One region of the Halomonas sp. EF61 genome, then DNA from elsewhere that is predicted to be linked to it. Evidence: predicted binding sites of a transcription regulator. Region 1 holds the regulator's gene; each other region holds the start of a gene.
What was found. The regulator sigma-54, encoded in region 1, starts transcription at its own class of promoters, with help from an activator protein. The targets are predictions, from matches to a motif close to TGGCACNNNNNTTGCTNT.

Region 2: NFI08_RS12965 (sugar phosphorylase) is a predicted target of sigma-54. The motif match lies at 5,604-5,621, and genes of this name have one in related genera.
Region 3: NFI08_RS12980 (HAD-IIB family hydrolase) is a predicted target of sigma-54. The motif match lies at 5,346-5,363, and genes of this name have one in related genera.

The regions. Positions count from the first base shown of each region.
Region 1 covers NZ_JAMSHM010000002.1:150,282-157,624, forward strand. Annotated here, with positions in the region: gene NFI08_RS09740 (KpsF/GutQ family sugar-phosphate isomerase) at 1-400, shown strand, start outside; gene NFI08_RS09745 (KdsC family phosphatase) at 433-999, shown strand; gene lptC (LPS export ABC transporter periplasmic protein LptC) at 996-1,571, shown strand; gene lptA (lipopolysaccharide transport periplasmic protein LptA) at 1,584-2,114, shown strand; gene lptB (LPS export ABC transporter ATP-binding protein) at 2,114-2,839, shown strand; gene NFI08_RS09765 (RNA polymerase factor sigma-54) at 3,121-4,533, shown strand; gene hpf (ribosome hibernation-promoting factor, HPF/YfiA family) at 4,693-5,001, shown strand; gene ptsN (PTS IIA-like nitrogen regulatory protein PtsN) at 5,007-5,492, shown strand; gene rapZ (RNase adapter RapZ) at 5,546-6,427, shown strand; gene NFI08_RS09785 (HPr family phosphocarrier protein) at 6,430-6,699, shown strand; gene NFI08_RS09790 (BUD32 family EKC/KEOPS complex subunit) at 6,751-7,275, shown strand.
Region 2 covers NZ_JAMSHM010000002.1:924,469-931,811, forward strand. Annotated here, with positions in the region: gene NFI08_RS12930 (phosphatidylglycerophosphatase A family protein) at 1-422, opposite strand, end outside; gene thiL (thiamine-phosphate kinase) at 419-1,378, opposite strand; gene nusB (transcription antitermination factor NusB) at 1,391-1,891, opposite strand; gene ribH (6,7-dimethyl-8-ribityllumazine synthase) at 1,888-2,385, opposite strand; gene ribBA (bifunctional 3,4-dihydroxy-2-butanone-4-phosphate synthase/GTP cyclohydrolase II) at 2,507-3,652, opposite strand; gene ribD (bifunctional diaminohydroxyphosphoribosylaminopyrimidine deaminase/5-amino-6-(5-phosphoribosylamino)uracil reductase RibD) at 3,861-5,021, opposite strand; gene nrdR (transcriptional regulator NrdR) at 5,018-5,503, opposite strand; gene NFI08_RS12965 (sugar phosphorylase) at 5,697-7,343, shown strand, end outside.
Region 3 covers NZ_JAMSHM010000002.1:933,295-940,637, reverse strand. Annotated here, with positions in the region: gene NFI08_RS13000 (ABC transporter permease) at 1-384, shown strand, start outside; gene NFI08_RS12995 (hypothetical protein) at 527-2,035, shown strand; gene NFI08_RS12990 (hypothetical protein) at 2,177-3,562, shown strand; gene glyA (serine hydroxymethyltransferase) at 3,838-5,103, shown strand; gene NFI08_RS12980 (HAD-IIB family hydrolase) at 5,401-6,336, shown strand; gene NFI08_RS12975 (glycosyltransferase family protein) at 6,333-7,343, shown strand, end outside.

The DNA.
Region 1 (7,343 bases):
CCTGGGCAAGCGACTGCTGTTGACCGTGGCCGACCTGATGCATACCGGCGACCGGCTGCCCTCGGTACCGTCGGGCTCGCCGCTGCGCGACGCCCTGCTCGAGATCACCCGTCAGGGACTCGGCTTTACCTGCGTGGTGTCCCCCGACGGCACCCTGGCCGGGGTCTATACCGACGGCGACCTGCGCCGTACCCTGGATCGCCATCAGGACTTCAGCTCGCTTACCGTGGATGACGTGATGACCACCCCCGGGCGACGCATCGGCCCCGCCACCCTGGCGGCGGAAGCGGTCAAGCTGATGGAGGAAGGCCGGATCACCGCCCTGGCGGTGGTCGATGACGAGCAGCGCCCAGTCGGTGCACTGCATATGCACGACCTGCTGGCCGCCGGTGTCATCTGAGCCTCATTTATCCCTTTACAAGGAACGCCGTCATGTCTCACGAGCTTCTCGCCTCCCTCGCGCCGGAACTGGTGGAGCGCCTGCGCCACATCAAGCTGCTGGCGCTGGACGTGGACGGCGTACTGACCGATGGTCGACTGCACTTCCACGCCGACGGCTCCGAGTTGAAGGCGTTCAACACCCTGGATGGCCACGGCCTCAAGCTGGCCAAGCGCGCCGGTATCCAGGTGGCCCTGATCACCGGGCGCAGCTCCCCCATGGTCACCCAGAGAGCCAGAGCACTCGGCATCGAGCACGTACAGCAAGGGGTCGAGCGCAAGCTGCCCGCCCTTGAATCGCTGTGCGATTCGCTTGGCCTGACCCTCGACCAGGTCGCCTACTGCGGCGATGACCTGCCCGACCTTCCCTGCATCCATCGCAGTGCGGTCGGCATCACCGTGCCAGGCGCCCCCTGCTATCTTCGTCAGCACGCCGACTGGGTCACCCAGGTTGCCGGCGGACATGGCGCGGTGCGCGAGATCACCGACACCCTGCTGATGGCCCAGGGCCGCCTCGACGATATCATCGACAGCTACCTGAGCAACGGACCGCTGACATGAAACTGAGCGCACTGCGTCCAGGCTTTCGCTTCTGGCTGGTCATCCTGCTGCTGGTACTCGGTGGCGGCCTGACGTTGCTCGACCCCCGCGAGAGCAACGTCCCCGACCTGGTACCCAATGACAAGGCCGGCGAGCCCGACTACTACCTGGTGGATGCCCGCCTGACCCGCTTCGATGCCCAGGGCACCCCCCACCAGCGCATCGATACGCCACGCCTTGTGCACACACCGCTCGACGACATCACCCGGGTGGACCAGCCGGACCTTGCGCTGATCGACGACAGCGGCCGAGAGTGGATCGCCGACGCCGACAACGGTGAACTGGGTCCGGACGGCAACCCCCTGACCCTGTCGGGCGACGCCCATCTCGAGGCCCCCGCGGAGCGTTGGCAGCTTGATACCGAGGTATTGGTCTACGACAGCGACAGTGGCCATGTCTGGAGCGAAACGCCAGCCGTCCTACGCCAACCCCCTCAACAGATGCAAGGGGAGCGCTTCGACGCCTGGATCCATGACAATACCGCTCGCCTGACCGACAATGTCACCGGTCATCATCCGCCAGAGCCTCAATAAGGAGCCCCTTCCATGATGCGTCCAAGTCCCGCCCTCCTGCTTGCCCTGGCCCTTGGCCTGGCCGCCGGCGCCACCGGCAGCAGTGTCCTGGCGCTGGAAAGTGATCGCAGCGCACCGATTCAGGTGGAGGCCGACCAGCTGGATCTCGATGATCGCGCCGGTACCGCGGTCTATACCGGCGACGTGCGCATTGTGCAAGGCAGCATGATCCTCACCGGCGAACGCGTCGAGATCCAGCGCAACGACCAGGGACAACTGTCACTGGCGACCGCGACCGGCTCCCGCGCCTACCTCGAGCAGAAGCCATCCCCGGAAGAACCGGTGGTCAAGGGCTGGGGCCGCAAGGTGATCTACCACGTAGCCGAACGCCGCATGGAGCTGATCGACCAGGCTGAGCTGCACAAGGCCAATGACACCTTCGACGGTGCCTATCTGGAGTACTTCCTCGATCGCCGCGTGGTCCAGGCCCGCTCCAGCGCCCAGGGCGTCCAGGGCGAGCAGCGCATTCGCATGACCCTCGAGCCGGAAAGCCAAGGAAACTGATGAAGACTCTCCACGCTCGCCATCTGGCCAAGAGCTACAAGAAGCGTCGCGTCGTCCAGGACATCAGCCTGTCGATCGAGCAGGGCAGCATCGTCGGTCTGCTGGGCCCCAACGGGGCCGGCAAGACCACCTCCTTCTACATGATCGTCGGCCTGGTCAGAGCCGACGCCGGCAGCATCAGCATCGATGATCGGGACCTGAGCCGCGCGGCCATGCACCAGCGCGCGCTGGCCGGTATCGGCTACCTGCCTCAGGAGGCTTCGATCTTTCGCAAGCTGTCGGTGGCCGACAACATCATGGCGATCCTCGAGACCCGCAAGGACCTCGACCGCGAGGGCCGAGAAGCACGTCTCGAGCAACTCCTCGAGGATTTCCACGTCAGCCATATTCGTGACAACCCCGGCATGAGCCTGTCCGGCGGGGAGCGGCGCCGGGTCGAGATCGCTCGCGCCCTGGCCACCGAGCCGGCCTTTATCCTGCTCGATGAACCCTTCGCCGGGGTCGACCCGATCTCGGTGGGCGAGATCAAGTCCATCATTCGTCAACTCAAGGCCCGCGATATCGGCGTCCTGATCACCGATCACAACGTGCGCGAGACCCTCGATATCTGCGATCGTGCCTACATCGTCGGCGACGGCCAGATCATCGCTGAGGGCAGCGCCGAGTCCATCCTCGCCAACCAGCGCGTCAAGGAGGTCTACCTGGGCGAGAACTTCCGCCTCTAGACCGCAGGGCCGCCCGACAGCCGCAGTCGCAGTCGCAGTCGCATCAAGCGGCCGCAACACTTGCCAGCATCAGCATCCAACCGCCGGCCCCGAAAGGGTCGGCCTCACCTTGCACACAGGGCCTCCCTCGAAAGAAGCACCTCCCCCCTACCAAGTTGTTCCACATCGACCTTTACACTCCCTCCCACAGGTCAAAAAACACCAACTTGGCAAGATGCTTGCATGTCTGATGACTCGTCGTTAGGGTAAAGCCTTTCGACAACACTGGTGGATCCCGACCCATGGCCCTCAAGGCGTCACTGCAGCTGCGCATCGGTACCCAGCTGACCATGACCCCGCAACTGCAACAGGCGATCGGCCTGCTGCAGCTTTCGACCCTGGACCTGCGCCAGGAGGTCCAGCAGGCGCTGGAGGCCAACCCCATGCTCGAACTCGAGGACGAGTTCGGCGAACAGCAGACGAGGGAAGCCGTGGAAGATGACTGGGCGGATCAGATTCCCTCGGAACTCAGTGTGGACAGCGACTGGTCCGACACCTACCAGGACCTGGGCACCACCCCCGCCGGCAGTGGCGAGGCGCCGGATTTCGAGCGCCAGGCAAGCTCCCAGTCACTGCACAGCCACCTGAGCTGGCAACTGGCGATGCTCGACGTCAGCGACCAGGAGCGCCTGATCGCCGAGAGCCTGCTCGACGCGGTCAACGCCGACGGCTATCTCGAGCAGACGCTGGATGACATTGCCCAGGGGCTCGAGCAAGACGGTCGTCGCCCCCCTCCCCTCGCCGAGGTGGAGGCGGTGCTGGTTCGGCTGCAACAGTTCGAACCGACCGGAGTGTTCGCCCGCGACCTGCGCGAGTGTTTGATGCTGCAACTGGATAGCCTGCCTCGCGATACCGTCCTGCTGCCCCAGGCCGGACGACTGGTAAGACAGTTTCTCGAGGCGCTGGCCAGCGGCGACCGACGTCTGCTGAAGCGCCGACTAGGACTCGATGACGACCAACTCGACAGCGTCATCGAGCTGATCCGGAGCCTCGACCCACGTCCCGGCAGCCAGTTCGGTGACAGCGATAACGACTACGTCATACCCGACCTGGTGGTACGCCACACCGAAGAGGGCTGGCGCGTTGAACTCAACCCGGATGCAATGCCCCGACTGCGCATCCAGCCCGACTACGCTGCACTGATTCGGCGCGCGGACAAGAGCCAGGACAACCAGTTCCTCAAGGACCACCTGCAGGAGGCGCGCTGGCTGATCAAGAGTCTGTCCAGCCGCAACGACACCTTACTGAAGGTCGGCCGGGAAATCATGGTGCGTCAGATCGACTTCCTCGAGCAGGGAGAAGCGGCCATGAAACCGTTGGTGCTGGCCGATATCGCAGACAAGGTGGAGATGCACGAGTCCACCATCTCCCGCGTGACCACCCAGAAGTTCGTGCACACGCCTCGCGGCGTGTTCGAGTTGAAGTATTTTTTCTCGAGCCAGGTCGGCCAGGATGGCGACGCCCATTCCAGTACCGCCATCCGCGCCATGATCAAATCGTTGATTCAAAAGGAACCTGCCCGCAAACCTCTGTCGGACAGCAAACTGGTGGAATTGCTGGCGGAAGACGGCGTCAATGTCGCCAGACGCACCGTGGCAAAGTACCGGGAAGCCATGAATATTCCGTCTTCCAGCGAGCGCAAGCGACTGCGCTGAGGCCTTGCGCTGCGGCGTCGCTAGCCTAGTTATCGGGAAAGCGCAAGCACTTGAAATTTCGCATGACATCTGCGTCTTTCTGCGTAGCGTCGAGGGGGTTTGCAGGATCGGAAAAAGGGTTACAATCAAGCCACCACCCGAAAGAGCAAGGAGCCTGTCATGCAAGTCAACATCACCGGCCACCACGTCGAATTGACCGATCCCCTGCGTGACTACGTACAAGAGAAGCTCACCCGTGTGGAGCGCCACTACGACAACATCACCAACGTCCAGGTGACCCTCTCGGTGGAAAAGGAACGCCAGCTGGCCGCCTGCACCCTTCACGCCGCCGGTGCCGACCTGCATGCCGAAGCGCAGGACGGCGACATGTATGCTGCTATCGACGCCCTTGCCGACAAGCTGGACCGCCAGCTGGTCAAGCACAAGGAAAAATCCCAAGCCCGCGCCCAAGGCGCCGGAATTCGCTGACTCTCATGACATTGGAAGCCATTCTCCCTCCCGAGCGCACATTGTTCGATGTCCCGGGAGGCAGCAAGAAGAGGGTGCTGGAGTTTTTCAGCACCTTCATTGCGCAGAACACCCCGAGCCTGGACAGCCAGGAGGTCTTCAGTCGGCTGATCGGACGTGAGCGCCTGGGCAGTACCGGCATAGGCAATGGCGTCGCCATTCCCCATGCCCGCAACCCCCACTGCAAGGCGCCCATCTCCGGCTTCCTCAAACTCGCGGAACCTGTCGACTTCGATGCCATCGATGGTGAGCCCGTCGATCTGGTGTTCGTACTGCTGGTACCGGAAGAGGCCGACGACGCCCATCTCGCCCTGCTCGGCCAGGTCGCCGGCGTCATGAACGACGCCGACACACGTCACCGTCTGCGCCACGCCAGCTCCCAGCGCGAGCTTCACGAGCGCCTGCAGGAAGCCATCCGCCAACAGGCGCCAGGGGACGACACTCCCTCCTGATCGCGGCCTTGCCTAGGCCATCAGCAATGGACGCCTGCCCAAGGAGACAGGACATGCAGCTCGTGATCATCAGTGGTCGCTCCGGCTCGGGAAAGTCCGTGGCCCTTCAAGCCCTGGAGGACCTGGGGTTCTACGCCATCGACAACCTTCCCGCGACCTTGCTGGGCGCCCTGGTGGACGAGCTGGAAAACGGTCATTCCCGCCGTATCGCCGTCAGCGTCGACGCCCGCAACCTGCCTGAGGCACTGGAACGCTTCCCCGCCCAGCTGGCGTCCCTCAAGCAGAGTCCGATCGACTGCCAGGTGGTCTACCTGACCAGTGATGCGCGAATTCTGCTCGAGCGTTATTCCCACACGCGGCGCCGTCACCCCCTGACCCGTGATAGCGACATGACCCTGGCGGAAGCCATCGAGTCCGAACAGAAGGCCCTTTCGGGTATTCGAGACCTGGCCGATCTGGTCATCGACAGCTCTCGCCTGTCGGTGCACGAACTGCGTTCGCGCATCGCCGAACAGGTCGCCGACCACCGCAGCGGCCAGTTGAGCCTGACCGTGGAGTCCTTCGGCTTCAAGCGTGGCGTGCCGCCGGATGCAGACATCGTGTTCGATGCCCGCTGTCTGCCCAATCCCTACTGGGAACCATCGCTGCGTGATGCCAATGGCTGCGATCCCAGCGTCATCGACTTCCTCGAACGCTATCAGGACGTCGCCGACATGAAGCGCGACATTCTCGCCTGGGTGCGCACCTGGCTACCGCGCTATCAGCAAAGCCAGCGCAGCTACCTCACCGTGGCGGTGGGCTGCACCGGAGGACAGCATCGTTCGGTCTACCTGGCCGAGGGAATCGCCTCGGCCCTGGCCGACCAGCATCCCCGCGTCCGTCTACGCCACCGCGAACTCGGCCAGCAACGCCGACTGGACAGCGGAGGACTCTAGGCGTGGCCCGACGCACCCTGACCCTGACCAATCGTCGTGGCCTGCATGCACGCGCCGCGACACGCCTGGTCACCTGCTGCCAACCCTTTGACGCCACCGTCACCGTCCACCATGGCAGCCGCTCGGGTGACGCCGCCAACATCATGTCGCTGCTGATGCTGGCCGCCCCCTGCGGAACGGAACTGACCCTGGAGGCCGAAGGCAAGGACGCGGACGCGGTGCTGGACGCTCTGGAGGCACTGTTCGACGCACGCTTCGACGAAGACGCCTGACGTCTTCCCTCTCCTTGTTTTGACCGCCACCCCCTGCCTGCCAAGGACGCCATGCAACTGATCCAGACCGGCAAGTACACCGAGGTCCACTACGATCCGGACCAGGACGCCTTCATCAAGACCTTCACGCCCAAGACCAGCGATCGCTGGCGCTACCGCCTGGGCATCCGGCGCTACCCCGGCCACAATTTTCGCTATGTCGCCGGCCGACTGGAGCGACTGGGTATCGCCACACCGAAAATCCTGTCGGCAGAGCGCTATCGCCTGGTCACCGCCAACGTGCACGGCATCGCGCTCAAACAGCTGGTCCTCGACTCGCCGGAACTGCAGAACCGCTACCTGGACATTCTCGAAGCCTTGTACCGTGACCGTATCCACTGTCGTGGCCTGCACACCGAGAACTTCCTGGTCGTCGACGGAGAGGTGATCGCCATCGATCTGGATGCCTACAAGGCGCCGCGGATCTTCACCTATCCGCGCCGAGAGTTCATCGACTGCCTGAGTCGCTCGCTGAAAAACGACGAGGCGTTCCTGTTCGAACGCTTTCTCGAACGTGTCGACGCCCAGCATCCCTGAGCCCAGCATCCCCGAGCCCAGCATCCCTGAGCCCAGCATCCCTGAAAAAGCACCGCTCTTCCTTGTGC
Region 2 (7,343 bases), 770 kb from region 1:
ATGACATCATCGACCATGATGCCGAAGCCGCCGGCGACGCGACGATCGGCCCAGCGAATGGGCCAGGGCTTGATCACGTCGAATACACGAAAGACAACGAAGCCCCACAGCGCCGCTTCCCACGAAAAGGGCACCGCCGCCATGGTCAGCCAGTAGCCGACAAACTCGTCCCAGACGATACCGGAGTGGTCGTGCACGCCGAGGTCCCGGGACGTCTTGTCGCACAGCCAGACACCCCAGACGAAGGTGATGGCGATCATCACCAGGTACCAGCCCAGGGTCAGCTCGGACAACAGCCAGTAGAAGGGAATGGCCGCCAGGGTCCCGAAGGTCCCCGGGGCAAAGGGCGCCGCCCCGCTGCCCAGCCCGAAGGCAAGAAAATGGGTCGGTCGACGCCACACGCTAGCCGGTGCTTTGTTCACGATGTCCCTCCGTGGAAATGTTGCCACCCCGGCAGCGAAGAGGCATTCACCCCTTGTATCCCCGGCGACGCGGTGACCTGGCCGATGGCAACGAAGGCGAGCCCCAGTTCTGCCAGTGCCAGGCGGGCCCGATCGAACGCCGCCGACGGCAGCGCCACGACCAGCTCGTAGTCGTCGCCGCCGGTCAGGGCGGCCTCTCGGGCCGCCTCGGTGCCGAGGGCCTCTACGAGCCCTTCGGCCAGAGGCAGCGCTTCGGCGTCAAGACGCGCCCCGACACCGCTGGCTTTCAGCAGGTGACCAAGGTCGGCAAGCAAGCCGTCGGAGACGTCGATGGCCGCGCTGGCCAGTCCCCGCAGCGCCAGACCTGCCTGCCAGCGCGCCTGGGGCAACAAGTAGCGGGCAAGCAGCGGTGACTCGAGATCTCGCTGACCCTCGTACCAGGCCGCCAGTCCCCCGGCGCCGCCACCCAGCGCACCGGTGACCGCCAGCACGTCGCCGGCGCGGGCACCGTCGCGACGCAGCGCCTCGCCCGCAGGTACCTCGCCCATCACGGTGACGCTGACGGCGCGCTGGCCCCGGGTGACGTCGCCCCCGACCAGGGTCATGTCCGCCTCGTCGCACACAGCATGGAAGCCCTGGGCGAACTTTGCCACCCACTGCTCTTCCACCTCGGGCAACGTCAGTGCCATCAGACACCAGCGCGGCTGCGCGCCCATGGCGGCCAGATCACTCAGGCTCACCGCCAGGGCGCGATGCCCCAGCGCCTGCGGCGGTGCGTCTTCGGGAAAATGCTGCCCTTCCACCGACGTGTCGACGCTGACGACCAGTTCGTGCCCTGGCGACGGGCGCATCAGGCAGGCGTCATCACCCACCCCGAGCGAGACGCCGGAGGCCTTGCCGGGCTCGCCCGTCGTGGGCGCCAGCCAGCGCTCGATGAGTTCGAATTCTCCGTACATCAGGCGCGACCTTCAGCGGCGACGGGCACTGACCTCGGCGCTTCTGAGCTTGATGGCCAGCTTGTCGAGAATGCTGTTGATGTACTTGTGGCCATCGGTGGCGCCAAAGGACTTGGCCAGCTCGACCCCTTCGTTGATCACCGCCCGATAAGGGACCTCCAGACGCTTGGACAGCTCGTAGGCCCCAAGGCGCAGGATCGCCAGCTCGATCGGATCGATGTCCTCGAGGCGGCGGTCCAGCAGCGGCGAGATCGAGGCGTCGAGCTCCTTGCGGTAGCGTGCGACGTTATGCAGTAGCTCATGGAACAGCGCCAGATCGGCGATTTCCATGACCTTGAGCCAGTTCTCGTGCACCTCCAGGTCGTCATCGGGCACCTGGCTGCGAAATTCGGCCTCGACCGCGGTGATGGACTTGTCGGTCATCTGCCACTGATAAAGTCCCTGCACCGCCAGCTCGCGAGCCGCACGGCGAGACTGCTGGGCCTTGCTGGGCGCACGCTGTTCGCGGCTCATGCGGGGGTCTCCTCGGCATCGTCACCAAAATGACGCAGCAGCGACACCATCTCCATGGCGGCCATGGCGGCTTCGACGCCCTTGTTACCGGCCTTGGTGCCGGCCCGCTCGATGGCCTGCTCGATGGAGTTGACCGTCAGCACACCGTTGGCCACCGGGGTGTCGAACTCCAGCTGTAGCCGCGACAGCGCGGAATTGCACTCGCCGGCCACGTGCTCGAAGTGCGGGGTACCGCCGCGAATGACCGCGCCGAGCGCGACCACGGCGTCGGGACGCGCCACCGCGAGCACACGCTTGACCGCCAGCGGCAGTTCCCAGGCACCCGGGACGTGGACGATGTCGATCATCTCCATGTCCACCCCGTGGCGCACCAGGCTGTCCACCGCGCCCTCGACCAGGCTATCTACCACATGGTGATTGAAGCGGCCCACGACGATCACGTAGCGGCCCTGGACGTCGACGAAGCTGCCTTCGACTTGGGAAATAGGTTGCATCTTGAATCTTCCTGAATGTACCGGCCTGGGGCCGGTAGTCGGGGTGACCCTGTCAAAGGGCCTGTCCCCTGGTAAAAACCGAAACACCGGACGCCAGCATTACTGCCTCGCCCGGCGTGAATCAACCGCTGATATCAGCTGGCGAGACGATGTCCACCACCTCGAGATCGAAACCCGACAGCGCGGAGAACTTCCACGGTGAGCTCAGCAGACGCATCCTGCCGACACCGAGCTCGCGCAGGATCTGGGAGCCGGTGCCGATGGTCAGGTAGTTGCCGGCGCCGTCGGACTCGCTGCCGCGAGCGGTGCGGCGGCGCTCCAGGAACACCTGCAGCATATCGTTGAGGTCCTGATGCGGACGCATGTCATCGAGCAGCACGAAGACACCCTGCTCGGCCCGCGCCACCTCTTCCAGCGCCTGGTGGGCGCGCCAGGAGGCGTCCTCGCCCTTGACCAGGCACATCAGGTCACGCATCTCGTTGGCCAGATGCACCCGCACCGTGGTCACGCTGTCCGGACTCGGCGAGCCCTTCACCAGCGCCAGGTGGTGCACCTTGTGGGTGCGGTCGAGAAAGACGTGGGCGGTCAGCTCACCGTAGGCGGTGGTCACTGGCAGTCGCTCGACCTCTTCTACCGTCTGCTCGTTGTGGATCCGGTAGTGGATCAGGTCGGCGATGGTGCCCATCTTGATCCCGTGGGTCTCGGCGAAGCGCTCGAGCTCAGGACGTCGGGCCATGCTGCCATCGTCGTTCATGACCTCACAGATCACACCGCTGGGATCACAACCGGCCAGGGCGGCCAGATCGCAGGCCGCCTCGGTGTGGCCGGCGCGCCGGAGCACGCCGCCGGGCTCGGCCATCAGCGGAAAGATGTGGCCGGGCTGGACGATGTCTTCTGCCTTGGCATTGCGCGCGCAGGCGGCCTGCACCGTGCGCGCGCGGTCAGCAGCGGAGATGCCGGTGCTGACCCCTTCGGCGGCCTCGATGGACAGGGTGAACTTGGTACCGAAACCGGAGCCGTTGTCCTGCACCATCAGCGGCAGCTTGAGCTGTTCGCAGCGCTCCCGGGTCATCGGCATGCAGATCAGACCACGGGCGTGAACCGCCATGAAGTTGATGTGCCAGGCCTCGACCTTCTCGGCGGCCATGATGATGTCACCTTCGTTTTCCCGATCCTCGTCGTCCATCAGGATCACCATGCGGCCCTGGCGGATATCCTCGACGAGTTCGGCAATAGGGGCCAGGCCCCCGCTGGAAGACTGCGACATGTATGCTCCCTGGATCTAAAATGGCCACTCGCGACGGCGGCCAGAAACCGCGTCAGGGTACCGTGGCGCGGCGTCGGGCGCCAGTCAAAGACAAAGACCTGACAGGGCGTCGGGCGCCGCTTATATCAAGATCGGACACTGCGACTCCGCGTTGGGCGCCGCTTATATGAAGCCCCGCTACTGCGATCCCCCGGCGACTTTCGTCGAATCAGTGCTCGGTGCAGGCGGCCAGCGCCGGGCGCGCAAGAATGCGCCAGTCCTTGCCGAGGGCGCGGATATCGAGAATTTCCAGAGGCCGTTGCTCGGCCATGCGTTCGATACCCGACAACGCCATCAGCCCGCGCGCGCCGGAGCCGAGCAGGGTCGGCGCCATGTAAAGACGCAACTCGTCCACCAGACAGGCATCCATCAAGGCACCTGCCAGGGTCGCGCCGGTCTCCACCAACAGCTCGTTGCAGCCGCCCTCGTCACCTAGCCACTTGAGCAGCGCGCCAAGATCGACGCGGCCGTCGTCGCCTGCTGGCATCTCCAGCACCCGCGCGCCGGAGCGCGTCAGCGCGTCTCTGCGAGGGGATTCGCTGCCCTCGACGCAGACCACCAGCGTCTCCCCTGGCTCGCTCAGGCAGGCCGCGGCCAGCGGCATGCGCAGGCGCGAGTCCACCACGACCCTCAGCGGCTGGCGTCGGGCGATGACTTCGGCGTCATCGAGCCCGAGCTGATCGGCACGCACCGTCAGCCGCGAGTTGTCGAAGATGATCGAATCCACCCCGGTGAGGATGGCGCAGCTCTGAGCCCGCAGCCGCTGGACGTCACGCCGAGCCTCGGCACCGGTGATCCACTGGGACTCGCCGGAGGCCATGGCGGTACGGCCGTCGAGGCTCATGGCGAGCTTGAGGCTGACCCGTGGACGCCCCCGGGTCATGCGCGACACGAAGCCGGCGTTCAATACCTGGGCGTCCGCCTCGAGGCAACCGAGCCTTACCTCGACCCCGGCGTCACGCAGTCGTGCGATACCGCGTCCCGCCACCTGAGGATTGGGATCCTGCATGGCTACCACTACCCTGGCGACACCGGCCTTGATCAAGGCATCGCAGCAAGGCCCTGTGCGCCCCTGGTGGGAGCAGGGTTCCAGCGTCACGTAAGCGGTGGCGCCTCGGGCGTGCTCACCGGCAGCCTCGAGTGCATGGACCTCGGCGTGGGGTTCCCCGGCGCGCTGATGGTAGCCGTCGGCCAGATGCTTGCCGTGCTTGACCAGTACGCAGCCGACCCTCGGATTGGGCATGGTGGTGTAGCGACCGCGTTCGGCCAGCTTCAATGCCCTGGCCATCCAGGCTTCATCCTGGCCTGCCGTGCTGTCCGTCGGATTCATGTGCTCTCCCCGGTGTCGGGCGAGAAACTCGGCTCCTGGGCCAGGCGGTCGATCTCGGCGCGAAATTCGTCGATATCCTGAAACCGTCGATAGACTGAGGCAAAGCGGATATAGGCCACCTGATCGAGGCGCTTGAGGGCATTCATCACCTCTTCACCGACCACCCGCGCCTGGACCTCGCGCTCGCCTCGTGCGCGCAGGTTCTGGCGGATACGTTCCACCGCCGCCTCGATCGACTCGGCGCTGACCGGGCGTTTTTCCAGCGCCCGCAGCATGCCGGCCCGCAGCTTGATCTCGTCGAACACCTCCCGCGAGCCATCGGCCTTGATGATCCGTGGCATGATAAGTTCAGCGGTCTCGTAGGTGGTGAAGCGCTCACCGCAGCCAGCACACTGCCGCCGTCGGCGCACCTGATCACCTTCGGCGACCAGCCGGGAGTCAGTCACTCGGGTCTCTTGGGCGCCACAGAAGGGGCAATGCATAGCGGACAGTCCGGCAGGAAAAATATGTCGCCATAGTGTAACGGCTGAGGCCTGCCCCGCCCAGCGCAATGGCCCAGGTCATCCGCGATTTCAGCTGAGTTGGCACGCCCTGTGCTTGATACTTTCTTTCTAGCCGTCAATGAAATGGCGAGCGCTCACGGGGCAAGGCGCCCCCACGCCTGCGGAGGACACCATGGCAAGCCACCTCTCCCCCCTGGAACCCGACGACTTTCGCCAGCGTGCCGCAGAGCTGCTCGCGCCTCTCTATGGTGCACGCAGCGAAGAGGTCCTGCGCCGTCTGCTGCGCATGATCGAAGCGCAGGGGGCCGGGTTGAGGCACCGTCATGGTGCACGCCAGACGCTGTGGAGCGAGCAGGACCAGTGGCTGATCGTCTATGGCGACTCGCTGCTGGATGCCGACAAGCCCCCCCTGGCGGTACTCGATGAGTTCCTGAGCAAGCGCCTGAAGACCGTCTTCAGCGGTGTCCATGTGCTGCCCTTCTTCCCCTGGAGCAGCGACGACGGCTTCTCGGTGATCCACTATCGCGAAGTCGACCCGAAACTGGGCGACTGGCGCGATATCCGGCGCCTGGCCAGTCACCATGATCTGATGGTGGACCTGGTGCTCAACCATGTCTCGCGAGAATCACTGTGGTTTGCCGACTATCTCGGCGGCAACCTGCCCGGGCGCGACTACTTCATCGAGATGGACCCCGATACCGATCTCAGCGAGGTGGTGCGTCCGCGCAGCTCACCGCTGCTGGTCCCCGTCAGCACCCGCCGTGGCGTTCGCCACCTGTGGGCGACCTTCTCCGAGGACCAGATCGACCTCAACTTCGCCAACCCCGACGTATTGATCGAATTCGTCGGCATCCTGCTGTTCTACCTGCAGCAGGGCGCCCGCATCGTCCGGCTGGACGCCGTCGCCTTCCTGTGGAAACGCCCCGGCACCCGCTGTATCCACCTTCCCGAGACCCACGCGGTGGTGCGGCTGTTGCGGGCGGTGGTCGACCACGTCGCCCCCGGCACCCTGATCATCACCGAGACCAACGTGCCCCACGCCGAGAACATCAGCTACTTCGGCCTGGAGCGACAGGATACGCCGCCCGACGAGGCCCACCTGGTCTACCAGTTCCCGCTGCCACCTCTGTTGCTGCACACCTTGACCAGTGGCGAGGCCGGCACCCTGGCACGCTGGCTCGACAGCCTGCCCGAGCTCCCCGCCGGCTGCAGCTATCTGAACTTCACCGCCAGCCACGATGGCATTGGCGTGCGCCCGCTGGAAGGCTGGCTGGAAGGCCACGAGATCGACGCCCTGGTCGCCTTGATGCAGCGCTTCGGTGGCTTCGTCAGCATGCGCCGGCAGGCCGACGGCAGCGACAGCCCCTACGAGCTCAATATCACCTGGTTCGATGCCATGAGCGGGACCCGGCGCGGCCCCGACCCGTGGCAGGTCGAGCGCTTCCTGTTGAGCCAGCACCTGATGCTGGTGCTGAAGGGTATCCCCGGCGTCTACCTGCACTGCCTGACCGCCACCCAGAACGACCACGACGGGGTCGAACGCAGTGGGCGCCTGCGTTCGATCAATCGCAAGCGCTGGGACCGCCAGGAGCTGGAACCTCTGCTGGACAGCCGTCACACGCCGACCCGCGAGGTGTTCTTCGCCCTCACCCGCCGTCTCGAGATCCGTCGCAGGGAACCCTGCTTCCACCCCGATGCGGCCCAGACGGTCATCCCCACACCACCGGAGCTGCTGGCGATCCAGCGCGGCCCCCTGGACGATGGCCGTCGACTGTTGGCCATTCACAACGTCACCGATCGGCCTCAGCCACTGGTACTG
Region 3 (7,343 bases), 780 kb from region 1:
GTGGAAGTGGTGCTGGCCTTCGTGCTGCTGGCCGGGGTCAGTGTGCTCTACGCCGCGTTGATCGCCAGTCAGCCGGTACGTGCCCACGAAAGCGGCTTGTTGCGCGTCTTTGGCGCAGGTTCCCGTCTGCTCGCGCGGGTGCAGTGGGCTGAATTTGCCGTTCTGGGACTGGCCAGCGGCCTGATGGCGGCGCTGCTGGCGGAGGTCGCCACGGCCGCGTTATATCTGCTGTGGCTGGATCTGCCGCCGCGGGTGCATCCCTGGGTCTGGCTGCTGGTCCCGACGCTCGGCGCTGTGGTACTGGGCCTGGTAGGGCATCTGTTGTCCCGTGGCATTCGGCGACAGGCGCCGGCGGCGAGCCTGGGGCTGCTGGGCGAGGCCTGAAAGGCGAATCATCATGAAAGGGCGGAGCGTCTCACGAAACGCGAAGCGCCTCATGCAAAGCGATGCGCCTTATGCAAAGCGAAGCGCCTTATGCAAAGCGATGCGCCTTATGAACAGGGAAGTGCGTCATGAAGGAGCGACGATGACCAGGACCAAGGTGGCAAAGGGAAAGAAGCGGGGCTCAACCAGCAACGCCTCTCGCAAGAACGCCTCCGGCAAGACCATGTCCGCCGAGGAGTGTCAGCGGTTTCGGCTGCTGTCGGCCCAGCTTGAATTGGCCCAGCGAGCGGATCGGGCAGTGGTAGTGCTGGTGGCCGGCCACGCCGCCACCGGCAAGGGCGAGCTGATCAACCTGCTCAACCACTGGCTGGAGAACCGGTTGACCGAGGTGCACGCCCTGGTGCCCGGCGACGAGGAGCGCCGACGACCTTACTGGTGGCGATTCTGGCGGCGTCTTCCGGGGCGTGGCCGGCTCGGGGTGTTCGTCCATGGCTGGGTCGGCGATGCGGTGCTGGCGCGGGCCTCCCGCGCCTTGGGCGAGGGCGCCTACAATGACCGCATCGAACAGATGCGTCAGTTCGAGGCGGAGCTTGCCGCCGACGGGGTTCGCCTGGTCAAGCTGTGGCTGCAGATCGATGCAGACACCCAGCGACAACGACTCGAGGCCTGGGCCGCCGACCCTGCCAGTCGCTGGCAGGTTACCGACGAAAAGTGGCGCCGCCACGCCCAGCATGGCCTGCTCGATGAGCTTGCCCGCGACCTGCGTGCGCGCACCCACTGTCGCCACAGTCCCTGGATCGAGCTCGACGCGAGCCCCGGCAACGACCTGCTGCCCCAGGTGGCCGAAGTCCTCGAGAAGGTCATGGCAAGCCCTGTCCCGGCCCTCGAGCGCCCCGAGACTCCCCCACTGAATGCCATCGCTCCCCCCCGGCTCGACGCCCTCGAGCATGACGACCCGCCCCCCCGACTCAAGAAACGCGACTACAGCGAGCGCCTGGCCGACGCCCAGGCCAGGCTGGCCCAGCTGGCGCGCAGTGCCGCGCGCCAGGGAGTGCCGTTGGTGGTGGTATTCGAGGGCCATGACGCTGCCGGCAAGGGCGGCGGCATCCATCGCCTGACCTCGGCAATGGATGCACGTCAGTACCGTGTGCATCAGATCGCTGCGCCCACCGAGGAGGAGCGCCTGCACCCGTGGCAGTGGCGCTTCTGGCATCGTCTGCCCCGCGATGGCCGGGTGGCGATCTTCGACCGCTCCTGGTATGGCCGGGTGCTGGTGGAACGGGTCGAAGGCCTCGCCGACGAGCGGGACTGGCGACGCGGCTTTGAAGAGATTCGCCAGTTCGAGGCGCGCCTGCTCGAGCACGGCACCGTGCTGGTCAAGCTGTTCCTGGCCATCGACAAGGACGAGCAGCTCGAGCGTTTCGAAGCCAGGGCCGAGACCCCTCACAAGCGGCACAAGCTCACCGACGAGGATTGGCGCAACCGCGAGCGCTGGGACGACTACCAGCAGGCCATCGACGAGATGTTCGCGGAAACACATGCCCCTGGCGGCGAGTGGGTGCTGATCGACGCCAACGACAAGCGTCGGGCGCGCCTGGCGGTGATCGAGGAGGTGAGTCGGCGGTTGTCGGCGCGCCTGCCGCTGGATTGAGTGACCGATGTCCTGTCAACACTGCTGAAGGCCTGTCGACGGGTTCGTTCAGGCGCTACAGTGAAGGCTGACACAACTGCCGTATCGGCAAAGATCGTTGGCGTTTGCCAGGTTCTATTTTCACACCGGAGGTGAAAGTTCATGAAGTGCCGTCTGTCTTCCCGCCACGCCGTCCCTTTCGTGGCGCTGCTTTCTCTGGGGGCGAGCGTCGCACAGGCCGACGCCGAACGTCTCGAGGCTGACCTGCGTGCGGCCCTGGAGCGCGAAGGTACCCTCGAGATCGGCGAGGTATCCGATGAGCTGCTCGGCAGCACCACCAGTGCCGAGAACCTGACCCTGACCGGCGACAACGGCGAACGCCTGACCATCGCGCGCTACCTGGTCGAGGGCGACTACGACGCACCGGAAGAAGTGGTGCTCGAGGACATCGAGCTGGTCGACCGGGGCGCCAGCATGCTGCTCGAGCGGCTGGTGTTCGAGGAGCCCGGCCAGCCGGTGCTCGATCTGCGTGATCTGCCCTGGGATGAAGACAACCCGCTGGCCGGGATTAGCCTGGAAGGACTGGTAATGGATCAGCGCCAGGGCAAGGTGGGGGCGGACCTTCCCTGGGGCGACTATCCCGGCCGCATCGAGATCCAGAGCCTGGGCGCCAGCGACGTCAGCGCCGATGCCATCGGCAGCCTGACCCTGACCGGGATGAGCGGCTCCAGCGACAACTTCGAGGAACTCGGGGCCGGAACCTTCTCGCTGCCGTCACTCAGTCTGACCGGCCTCAAGGGGCTTGCGAGCGACGCGCCCACGGTGGACGCCCTCGAGCTCGAGGACCTGGAGATTGCCACCGATCGGCTGGTGGCAAGCCTTGAGCATCTGGTGGCCGACGGCGACATGAACGACGGCGAGTACAGCGGGCGCATGGACAACCTGACGGTGGATCTGGCCAGGATGATCGAGCTGGCTCCGGTGGACGAGCGCACCCAGCTACGCCTGGTCAGCAACGTGCTGACCGATGGCTCCGGACAGCTCACCCTGGACGCCGACATGGACGGTACCTGGGAGGCCAACGGTGCCAATGGCCAGGTGGCCAGCCGTTTCGAGATGACCGCAGCCGATGCCTTCCGTCTCGGCTTCGATAGTGACCTGCCGGTAAACCTGCCCAAGGGCCAGGACCCTGCGGCCTACTTTGCCGGCCTCGAGGACTGGACCGAGCTGGACACCCAGGGCGGCGACGTCTCGCTCAGTCTCAGCGATCTGGGCGTGTTTGGGCGTATCGCGCCGGTGGTGGCGGCGACCCAGGGGGTGTCCGAAGACGCCCTGCTCGAACAGCTCAGGACCCAGTCCGAAGGCTTCGGCATCATGATGGGACCGCAGATCGGCGCGGTGCTCACGGGGCTGGTGCAGATGATGGCCGGCGAGGCCAGCGAGATGTCGATCGACCTCAGCCTGCCACCCAGCCGACAGCTCCAGAAGCTGGCCCAGGACCCGCTGGGGCTGCCCCAGGCGTTGTCCATGGAAGTCACGATGGACTAGGGCTTGGCGGAAAAGTGCCTGCGCTCGGTAATACGGCGTAAAAAATCGGATCAATATGCTCATTTACGCCCCGTAGTGGACCCGTAGTGGACCCGTATTGGAGTAGTGGCGGGCACTCTTTCAGGCCACGCTTCAGTCTGACTGAAGCCAAGATGAGAAATCATGCAGCAGCCCATGACGGTCTTTCATGTGAAAGCGGTCATGGGCTGCGCTATGATGGCGGCCCGCTTTTCGCGATTGCCCCTTGAATCCCCCGCTGCGAGGTTATGCCGCCGATGTTCAGCCGTGATATGCAGATTGCCGGTTTCGATGATGCCCTGTTCGATGCGATGCAGAAGGAAGTCGCCCGTCAGGAGGCTCACATCGAGCTGATCGCCTCCGAAAACTACGCCAGCCCCCGGGTGATGGAAGCCCAGGGTAGCCAGCTGACCAACAAGTACGCGGAAGGCTATCCCGGCAAGCGTTACTACGGTGGCTGCGAGTACGTCGACGTGGTCGAGCAGCTGGCCATCGACTATGCCAAGGAGCTGTTTGGCGCGAGCTACGCCAACGTCCAGCCGCACTCCGGCTCCCAGGCCAACGGCGCGGTCTTCCAGGCCCTGGTCAAGCCCGGTGACACCGTGCTGGGCATGAGCCTCGACGCCGGCGGTCACCTGACCCACGGCGCCCGCCCGAACTTTTCCGGCAAGCACTACAATGCCGTGCAGTACGGCATCGACGAGTCCGGCCGCATCGACTACGACGAGGTGGCCCGCCTGGCCCGCGAGCACCAGCCGAAGATGATCATCGCCGGTTTCTCCGCCTACTCGCAGATCATCGACTGGGCACGCTTCCGCGAGGTCGCCGACGAGGTGGGTGCCTTCCTGCTGGTGGACATGGCCCACGTGGCCGGCCTGGTTGCCGCCGGTGTCTACCCGAATCCGCTGCCCCACGCCCATGTGGTCACCACCACCACCCACAAGACCCTGCGCGGTCCGCGTGGTGGTCTGATCCTGTCCGCCGAGAACGACGCCGACATCGAGAAGAAGCTGCAGTCTGCGGTCTTCCCCGGCGGCCAGGGCGGCCCGCTCGAGCACGTCATCGCGGCCAAGGCGATCTGCTTCAAGGAGGCCATGGCGCCCGAGTTCAAGACCTACCAGCAGCAGGTGGTCAAGAACGCCCAGACCATGGCCAAGGTATTTATCGAGCGTGGCTACGACGTGGTCTCCGGCGGCACCGAGGATCACCTCTTCCTGCTGTCGCTGATCAAGCAGGGCCTGACCGGCAAGGACGCGGACGCGGCCTTGGGTCGTGCCCACATCACCGTCAACAAGAACGCCGTGCCCGGTGATCCGCAGAGCCCCTTCGTGACATCTGGCCTGCGTATCGGCACCCCGGCGGTCACCACCCGTGGTTTCGGCGAGAGCGAGTGCGGTGATCTGGCTGGCTGGATCTGCGACATCCTCGACGTCATGGCCAAGGGCGAGTCCACCGAGGCCATCGAGGCCGAGGTCAAGGCCAAGGTGGAAGAAGTCTGCGCCCGTCTGCCGGTCTACGGCTGAGTGCCCGGCGGGGTGACCCGTCCGCCTGAGGCCACCAAAGACACCCCCGAGAGCTCCGCTCTCGGGGGTGTCGTCGTTCTGGGGCTGTGTGCTTGCAGCGGGGCGTCGGCTGTCGATGCACCATTGTGGTGCCTTATCCTGCACCGGGCACGGCCGCGTCCGCCCCGGACCTGACGGGGCCTCGTTGCGCTGACGTCTACCTTCCCTTCATCTGCTTGTTTTCCCGTTGCTCTTCTCAGCGCTGGCGCAGCCCTTGCTTTGTATCTCGGTGAACCCTTTTGATGCGAAGGTCCCACCATGCACGCCAGCACGACCCCCCTAATCGGTGCCTTCGACGGGCCCAGGCTGCTGTTCACCGACCTGGATGGCTCGCTGCTCGACCACCATGACTACGGCTGGAAGCCCGCCGAGCCCTGGCTCGATGCCCTGCGTGAGGCCGGCGTCGCGGTGATCCCGGTGACCAGCAAGACCCGCAGTGAACTGCTCGGCCTGCGCCAGCAGCTCGGCCTTGCCGATCGCCCCTTTATCGCCGAGAACGGCGCGGTGATCGCGCTGCCCCCCAGCTGGTGTCACGCCCGACGCGAGGGACAGCCGGGCCCGGATGGCCTGGTGATCCGCACCATCGGGGTGGATATCGGGCTGATTCGTCGGCGGGTGGCGATCTGGCGTGAGCGGCTTTCCGCGCGCTTTCTGACCATGAGCGAGATGGCGCTGGAAGACGTGGTGGCCTTCACCGGTCTGGATGAACAGGAGGCTCGCCTGGCACGCCTGCGCGAGGGCAGCGAGCCGCTGTTGTGGGAAGACGACGAAGCGCTGCTGCAGCGCTTTCGCGAGGGCCTGGCCAGTGACGGCCTGCGCATGACGAGGGGCGGGCGCTTCTGGCACGTGCTCGGCGACACCGACAAGGGCCAGGCGGTGCAATGGCTGTGCGCCCGCTTCGAGGCGCTCAAGGGCCGACGCCCCGAGACCCTGTCGCTGGGCGATGGCCCCAACGATGTCGCCATGCTCGAGGCCACCGATGCGGCGGTGGTGATTCGTGCTCGCCATGGCCTCGACGTGTCCCCATGCCAGCCGCGCTTGTATCGCAGCGAGGCGCTGGGCCCCAGGGGCTGGGCCGAGGGGGTTGCGCACTTCTGGGGAGAGCAGGATGCGGCGGAGCCTTCCAGCAGCGCAGATGCCGGCGGCGCCGACGACAAGGATCATCACAAGCTGGGCGAGGAGGGTGAGGCATGAGCGATTTCCACCAGAACGGCATCATCACCGACTTTCACAACCTGACTCGGCGCAAGGTCGAAGACCTGGAGGCGGATCTGGAGCGCTTCGGCCGCCAGCGCCCGCTCGGGCTGATCCTGCCGTCATTGTACTCGGAGCTGGAAGGCCCGGCGCTGGACGCCATCGTCGAATCCCTCGCCCAGGCGAGCTATCTGTCGGAGATCGTGATCGGCCTCGATCGTGCCGACCGGGACCAGTTTCTGCGGGCACGCGAGTTCTTTTCGCGCCTGCCCCAGCACCATCGCATCCTGTGGAATGACGGCCCACGCCTGAGCGCGCTGGACGCGCAGCTGGCCGAGGAAGGCCTGGCGCCACAGCAGCCGGGCAAGGGCCGCAACGTGTGGTTCTGTGCGGGCTATGTGCAGGCCTCCGGGCGCACCGCCGCGGTGGGGCTGCATGACTGCGATATCCTGACCTACGACCGCGGCCTGCTGGCACGGCTGATGTATCCGGTGGCCCACCCACGCTTCAACTACGCCTTCTGCAAGGGCTACTACCCGCGTATCGCCGAGGGCAAGCTCAACGGCCGGGTCTCCCGGCTGATGGTGACCCCTCTGCTGCGGGCGCTGAAGATCATGCACGGGCCCTTGCCTTACCTGGACTACCTGGACAGCTATCGCTACCCGTTGTCGGGGGAGTTCTCGATGCGCACCGAGGTGCTGGACAACATCCGCATCCCCGCCGACTGGGGGCTGGAGATCGGAGTGCTGTCCGAGGTCCACCGAGACCACTCCACCAATCGGCTGTGTCAGGTGGATATCGCCGACGTCTACGACCACAAGCATCAACCGGTGTCCGCCGATGACGCGGCCACCGGGCTCAACCGCATGAGCCTGGATATCGCCAAGGCGCTCTATCGCAAGCTGGCCACCCAGGGCGTGGGCTTCTCGTCGGAAGGCTTTCGTACCCTCAAGGCCACCTACTATCGCCTGGCCCTCGATCTGATCGAGGCCTACGACCACGACGCC